Linked DNA regions of Luteolibacter flavescens. The protein of the gene in region 1 interacts with the protein of each later gene in a pairwise test. Links are inferred from orthologs where the notes say so. Each region holds a gene or a part of one and is shown on either strand. Other genes may lie near its edges. The genes, in order: OKA04_RS10175 and ligA.

Region 1 (3,587 bases):
GACCTTGCAAAGACACGCCATGCCCACGGCACCACGCCCTAACATGCCGGGCGGCGCTTTGCCATTTCCGGGCAAGTGAGGATTCCCTAGACTCGCCGCCATGGCCCTTTCCCGTGCTCTCACGAATGATCCCTCGGCCGCCCGACTGATCAGCCTGGCAAAGCTGGCGATGGCCTCGCAGATCCAGCCGCACGATGCCCACGGCCCCTACGTCATCGTCCAGACCGGCTACGCGCCGGGCGACCTGACCATGAAGGCCGCGGACCACCTGCTGGGGCGCTCCGGGGAATGGCTAGCGCTCCACTGGTTCGTCCGCCTGCCGGTGGAGGAGCGCCATGCCGAATTCGTCTTCGGCACGGCGGGCGAGGTGATGACCTTCATGGAATCCCTCACCGGCAAGGTGGTGGTCATCACCGGCCGCGAGGACCCCGGCACCGGCGCGCCCGAGGAGGACGAGTGGCACCGGACCATCACCGGGAGCTGAACGCTGGTCCAGCTCCCGTGATTCGCGGATCAATTCGCGACGATGTTCACGAGGCGGCCCGGCACGACGATCACCTTGCGGACCGTCTTGCCATCCGTCTGCTCCTTCACCCGCGGGGAGGCGAGCGCGGCGGCTTCCACGGTGGCCTGGTCGGCGTCCTTCGCGACGATGACCTTGTCACGCAGCTTGCCATTCACCTGCACGACCAGCTCGATCTCGTCGGTGACGAGCGCCGCTTCGTCATGCTTCGGCCACTCCGCATCGGCGAGCAGGGAGGTCCCACCCAGGCGCGAGTGGATCTCCTCGGTGAGGTGCGGGGCGAAGGGATTCAGCACGTGCAGCAGCAGGCGGAATCCATTCAGCGGCACCACCTCGGCCTGCGTGAAGGCATTCGTGCAGACCATCATCTGCGAGATCGCGGTGTTGAAGGACATCTTCGCGATGTCGTCGGTGACCTTCTTGATCGTTTCGTGGACCACCTTGAGCAGCGCCTTGTCGGTGCAGGGCACGTCCTGGATCTTCGATGACGTGACCCACTCGCCTGCCTGGTTTTCCTCGAAGGCGACGCGCCACACGCGGGCCAGGAAGCGTGAGACGCCCTCGACGCCCTTCATGCTCCATGGCTTCACCTGCTCCAGCGGGCCCATGAACATCTCGTACAGGCGCAGCGAATCCGCGCCGTACTCGCGCACGACGTCGTCCGGATTCACCACGTTGCCGCGGGACTTGGACATCTTCTGCCCGTCCTCGCCAAGGATCAGGCCCTGGTTCACCAGCTTTTGGAACGGCTCGTTGGTCGAGACGTGGCCGAGATCGTGCAGCACCTTGTGCCAGAAGCGGGCGTAGAGCAGGTGAAGTACGGCGTGTTCCGTACCTCCGACGTAGAGATCCACCATGCCCGGCTTGTCGCCGCCACCCCAGTAGCTCTCGGCTTCCTTCGAGATGAAGCGGTCGCTTCTACGAGGATCGCAGTAGCGCAGGTAGTACCAGCAGGAGCCGGCCCACTGCGGCATGGTATTCGTCTCGCGGATGGAGCCGTCCGGCAACTCGACCCACTCGCGGGCCTTGCTCAGCAGCGGCTCGGGCGAGCCGCTCGGCTTGTAGTCCTCCAGCGGCGGCGCGAGCAATGGCAACTCGGCATCCGGCACCGCGTAGTGATGGCCATCCTTCCAAGTCAGCGGGAAGGGCTCACCCCAATACCGCTGTCGGGAAAAGAGCCAGTCGCGCAGCTTGAACTGCACGCGGCGCTTGCCCAAGCCCTTCTCTTCCAGCCACGCGATGATTTTCACCTTGGCCTCCGCCGTCGTCAGACCATCTAGGAAATCCGATTGGATCGCGACACCATGATCGCCAAAAGCTGTGCTGAAGTTCGCCGATTGAGCCACATAGTAATCGAAAGCCTGTGATGCCAGCGAAGGATCTTTGCTGGATGCAACCTCGATCAAATCGGTGAAAGTCCATTTCAGGATCTCATCTCCTGCCTTCACCTCTGCCCAAAGATGACCGCCATTCGCGGCCAACCACTTCAGATCAGGCTTCACAACCGCCTTGATTGGCAGCCCAAACTCGGTCGCGAACTCAAAGTCACGCTCGTCATGCGCGGGCACGGCCATGATCGCTCCGGTGCCGTAGCCCATCATCACGTAGTCGGCGATCCACACCGGGATCTGCTCGCCGTTCACGGGATTGGTCGCATACGCGCCGGTGAAGACACCGGACTTGTCCTTGTTCAGGTCGCCGCGCTCAAGATCGGACTTCGCAGCGCAGGCGGCGATGTAGGCATCCACCGCAGCCTTTTGCTCCGCGGTGGTGATCTCCGCGACATACGGATGCTCCGGTGCGAGCACCATGTAGGTGGCACCGAACAAGGTATCCGGACGCGTCGTGAAAACGGTGATTTCCAAGGCTTGCGGCAGGGATGCCGCAGCCACGGTGAAGACGACCTCCGCACCCTCGCTGCGGCCGATCCAGTTCTTCTGCAGCAGCTTGATGCCTTCCGGCCAGTCGAGCGGGTCCAGCTCGTCGATCAGGCGCTGGGCATACTTCGTGATGCGCAGCATCCACTGGCGCAGCGGACGGCGCTCCACGATGTGGCCCTTGCTGCGCCACTCCTCGACTTCCTCGTTTGCCAGCACGGTGCCGAGGTCGGGCGACCAATTCACCGGGGCCTCGTGGACGAATGCCAGGCGCACCGCATCGATCTGCTCGCGCGTCCAGCCCTTCGCCTCCAGCTCGGCCACCGGCTTCGCCTTGCCCGCCTCCTCGTCGAAGTACGACGAGTACAGTTGCAGGAAGATCCACTGGGTCCACCGCACGTAGTCCGGATCGGTGGTGGCGATCTCGCGGTCCCAATCGTAGCCAAAGCCCAGCGACTTCAACTGGCGCTTGAAGGTGGCAATGTTCGCCGTGGTCGTGATCGCCGGGTGCTGGCCGGTCTTGATCGCGTACTGCTCCGCGGGCAAGCCAAAGGAGTCCCAGCCCATCGGGTGCAGCACATTGTAGCCCTGCCGGCGCTTTGCCCGGCCGATGATGTCCGTGGCCGTGTAGCCCTCGGGGTGGCCCACGTGGAGGCCGCTGCCGGAGGGATACGGGAACATATCGAGCACGTAGAACTTCGGCTTCGTGGCGTCGAAATCGGCATCGCCCGGATTCGGCGTGCGGAAGGTTTTCTCCGCGTCCCAGCGGTCCTGCCAGGCAGGCTCGAACTGGTCGAAGGGGAACGGTTTGCGGCGGTCAGACATGGCGGGGCGCGGAAATTGGCGAAAGCGGCTGATCTTGAAAAGGAAAACCCCGGGGTCCCGGTCATCGCCGGGTCCAGACTGCCCTGGCGAGGTCCAGCGAGTAGGAACCGGAGAGTGACGACTTCGTGATTTCCCCGCTCTCATCGGCTGCCAGGACATTCCCTTGGAAAACCCGGATGCATCCGTCCCCCAGCTTCGCCTGATGGGAATGGATCCAGCCGGGCGACTCCCCGCTCGTGGCCACCCGCTCCATCGCCCCGCTGCCAATATGGAAGCGGAAGACCTGCGTCTCGCCCGAGAATGCCTCGCGGGTCCGCCGATACCCGAGATTCCCGATCACATAGATCCACTCCCCGACAAGC
Region 2 (3,887 bases), on another replicon or contig:
CCCGAAGCTCGAGTCGCTCAATCTCTACGGCACCCAGGTGACGAACGATGGTATCCTCAAGCTCGCCGAGTTGAAGAACCTCAAGAAGCTCTACCTCTGGCAAACCAAGGTGGATGCCGCCGGAGTGCAGGCGCTGAAGGAAAAGCTGCCGGGCTGCGAGGTGATCATGGGACTCTGATGGATCGTGTACGGGGCCAGATTGTCGAAGTGATTGGCCCCGACCGGATCTCGCTGGAGATCGCCTTCATCGGGAATTACAACGCGCGCCGTTATCCGAACGTAGTGACGGTGCGCTTCACCGATCTGTCCCCTCCGTATCTTGCAGGTGTGGAGGCGTCGGACCGGGTTGAGGTTCTGAATCGATCAGTCCTCGGGGTGGATGCCTCGCTCCAAGTCAGCAGCCGGGATTTCGACGGTGCCCTGGTGGGCAAGCTCACGCTGGAAGGCGTGCGCTTCCGCGGGAAACGCCGGAAGCCGTGATCATGATTGAAGGAGCTCGTTCAACTGAGCTTCATCAATCACCGTCACCTTCAGCTTGTCCGCCTTATCGCGCTTCGAGCCTCCGCCGTCACCGGCGAGTAAGTAGTCGGTCTTCGCGGAGATGGAGCCGGAGACCTTTGCTCCCTTGGACTCGAGGAAACGCTTCATCTCATCGCGATCCTTCGAGAGCGTGCCGGTGATGACGAAGGTCTTGCCAGCGAGGGGAAGTTCGGAAAGGTCGGCTTCTGCCAGCTTCGGCAGGTAGTTCTCGGACTTCGGATTGATGTCGAGGTCTGCCAGTCGTTCCAGCACGTGCTTGCCACCCTCGGAGCCGAAGAAGGCGAGGACAGACTCCGCAACGACCTGCCCGACATCGGCTGATACCGCATATCCGGCGTTCTGCTTCTTGAGTTCGTCGATCTCCGCCTTGAGTGCCTTATAAGCGCTTTCCCGCGACTTCTTGTCCTCGGCATCGGCTGGCGGGTTCTCCTTGTTGCGCGGAGAAATGAGTTTTGCTTCCGCCTCCTTGCGGGTGATGGCTTGGATGGTTTCCAAGATGGAGGAGCACACCACCTCGCCATCTTGGATATGGGCCAAGCCGTGGAGCGATTCGTGAAGTCTTGCCAACTCCTTCGCCGCGGATTCGCCCACCTGGCGGATGCCCATGGCGAAGAGCCAGCGATCCAGCGGCTTCTCGCGCGCGGCTTGCAGGGCTTCCATCACCTTCGTGGCATTCTTCTCGCCGAAGCGGCGAGCAGCCTCGTCGGTTCCCAGATTGAGCGACGGAAGGTTATCAGCCGTGAGGGTGAAGAGATCGAGTGGCGTGCGGCACAGGCCGCGGTTCACCAGTGCCTCGGCCACGGTCCCGCCGACGGCCTCGATGTCGAGCGCCTTTCTGGAGGAGAACTGGCGGATCTTCGACACCGCTTGGGCGGGACACTCGAAGTTCGTGCAGCGCCATGCCACGAAGCCTTCTTCCTTGGAAACCGGTCCACCGCACGAAGGGCACTGGCCGCTGATGTGTTCTAACAAGGAGAACTGCTTGGAACCGGCGGAGCGTTTCTCCATCACGACACGCACGACCGCTGGGATGATCTCGCCTGCCTTCTCGATGATCACGATGTCGCCGAGTCGGATGTCCTTGCGCTGGATCTCCTCCTCATTGTGCAGCGTGGCCCGCGATACCGTGGTGCCGGAAACGAAGACCGGCTCGAGCTCCGCCACGGGCGTAAGGACTCCGGTGCGCCCGACTTGGACAGTGATGTCCTTGAGCAGCGTCTCCTTCTGCTCGGGCAGGAACTTGTAAGCGGCTGCCCAACGCGGTGCGCGCGAGGTGTAGCCCAGTCGCTCGCGTTCGGCACGGGCAAGCACCTTCACCACGGCGCCATCCGTGCCATAGCCGAGGTGGTGCCGCTCGCGGTCGATCAACCGAACAGCGTCTAACAACTCATCCAGGGACTCCGCGATGAAGACAGGACGGTTGCGCGGGATGCCGGTCGCATCCAGAAGCGCGTGGAAGTCGTGCTCGGTCGGCAGTTCCGGGCCCTCATATGCGCCCAGCCCGTGAGCGAGGAAGGCCAGCGGGCGATTCGCCACCATCTTCGGATCGAGCTGCTTCAGCGTGCCGGCGGTCGCATTGCGCGGATTGACGAAGGTCGGCAGACCCGCCTCGTCGCGCTCCGTATTCATTGCCGCAAAGGCTTCATTCGGCATGAAGATCTCGCCGCGGACTTCAAGCAGGGAAGGGATGGATTGAGGCAATGAGAGAACAAGGCTCATGAGCCCGCCTTCGCCTTCGGTGAGCACCTGGAGGTCGATGGGAACAAGCTCCCCGTCGGCCGTCTTGATAAGGTTTCCAGTGTGGGCATCGGCGATCTCGGTGCCCGTGACCTTATTCAGCCAACGGTTGTGTCCTACAGAATGGTAACCATTGGATTCAAACCATGTGGCTACTTCCTCTAACGTCGGCTCGTCACCTTTTACGAAAGGCTGAGAAATGACAAATGCGGGCCCTTTGTGGGTTTGCAGGACACCATGGAAACGGATGTCATCGACGAACAACCGGTTTGAGGAACTGATGTTCTTCAAATACATTTCTGCCCCTTGGGCCCCGAAGTTTGGGGGAAGGGTGAACTTGATGACCCGCTTCGACGATTCGACGGCGAAGACAGTATGCTCGGATTGGCCCCCTAGCTTCTTCCAATCGCCTACGAGGGCGAGGAGTTTGCCGGGGTCGATGAGGCGTCCAGCTTCAGTTCCCCATTCAAGAATGGATTCGGCTTCACGTCGGAGCCGTTCCGAAAGATCTGCTCCATCATCTGGCTCGAGGTCATACGCGAGCTTGCGGCCGAGGCTTTCCGCCGGGCTGTCTTCAAGCGTTCCGCCAATAACTGTGCTTGAGCCGCTGCTGCCATTGGGTGGATCGTAGAAGAGGAGGTGGTCCAAGTCAACATCCAGCCCCTTGGGCGAAGGGACCTTCAGTTCCAGCGGGACGGAAAGAATCGTCCGCACGTTGTTCGTAATGTCGTCGCCGGTGGTGCCGTCGCCGCGGGTGGCGGCATAGGCGAGCTTGCCATCGCGATAGACGAGCGAGACTGCCACGCCGTCGATCTTCGGCTCGACGGTGACGGCGATGTGCTCGCGGCTGAGGTTCTTTTGCAGCCGTTTGTAGAAGTCGATCAGCTCGGCTTCCGCGACGAAGTCCGCGGGGGCGTCATCCGGTGGCTTGAGCTCGAAGACATCGTCGATGCTCAGCATCGGCACGAGGTGCCGGACTTGCTGGAAGCTATCGAGCGGCGCGCCACCGACGCGATGGGTGGGGGAGTTCTCGTCGTCGTATTCGGGGTGCTTCGCTTCCAGACCCTCCAGCTCACGGAAGAGCTTGTCGTATTCCGCATCCGAGATCTCTGGCGCGGCATCCGTGTAGTAGAGCCGGTTGTGGCGCTCAAGTTCCGCACGCAATTGGCGGATGCGGGCTTCCGGGGCAGGCTGGTCGAAGAAGTCGTCCATGGACGGCGGGAAGCTCACTCGATCTTTCCGGCTCGGGAAAGCGGTAAGATGATCCGGCCGGGACGATGCGTCACGGCCTCCACCGGAAAGGAGCCGAAATAGCGGCTGTCGAGAGCGTTCTCATGATTGTCGCCCAGCGTGAAAATCCGGCCCGCAGGCACCACGTGGGGATAGCTGGGCTGCGGCCAGTCACGGGCGAAGGGATGCGCCCCGCCGGGAATCTTGCCATCCCGGTCAGGCAAGGGCCGGCCATTCACGTGGAGCCGGCCATCGATCAGATCGACCGTATCTCCTTCGATCGCGGTAACTCTCTGGACGTATTTTGAGTCGCTCAGCCGAGCACTTGCCTTGATCGCGTCGAAGATCACGAGATCCCCCTTCTCGACCTTGCCGGCGGG

The links.
Region 2: the proteins of OKA04_RS10175 (region 1) and ligA interact in binary tests that used the Escherichia coli proteins (3 or more experiments, as listed by UniProt). The link is inferred for Luteolibacter flavescens from one-to-one orthologs.

The regions. Positions count from the first base shown.
Region 1 is NZ_JAPDDS010000005.1:38,422-42,008, reverse strand. The notes cover bases 314-3,587. They hold OKA04_RS10175 (leucine--tRNA ligase), read right to left. Parts: upstream 3,226-3,587; coding sequence 514-3,225; downstream 314-513. Other genes in these bases: OKA04_RS24730 (ankyrin repeat domain-containing protein), read right to left, coding at 3,287-3,587; OKA04_RS10180 (hypothetical protein), read left to right, coding at 314-484. Also shown: more of OKA04_RS10180, read left to right, coding at 101-313.
Region 2 is NZ_JAPDDS010000001.1:532,757-536,643, reverse strand. Bases 281-3,854 are described here. They hold ligA (NAD-dependent DNA ligase LigA), read right to left. Parts: upstream 3,490-3,854; coding sequence 481-3,489; downstream 281-480. Other genes in these bases: lepB (signal peptidase I), read right to left, coding at 3,504-3,854; OKA04_RS02275 (hypothetical protein), read left to right, coding at 281-480. Also shown: OKA04_RS02280 (c-type cytochrome domain-containing protein), read left to right, coding at 1-178; more of OKA04_RS02275, read left to right, coding at 208-280; more of lepB, read right to left, coding at 3,855-3,887. UniProt on the Escherichia coli protein: DNA ligase that catalyzes the formation of phosphodiester linkages between 5'-phosphoryl and 3'-hydroxyl groups in double-stranded DNA using NAD as a coenzyme and as the energy source for the reaction.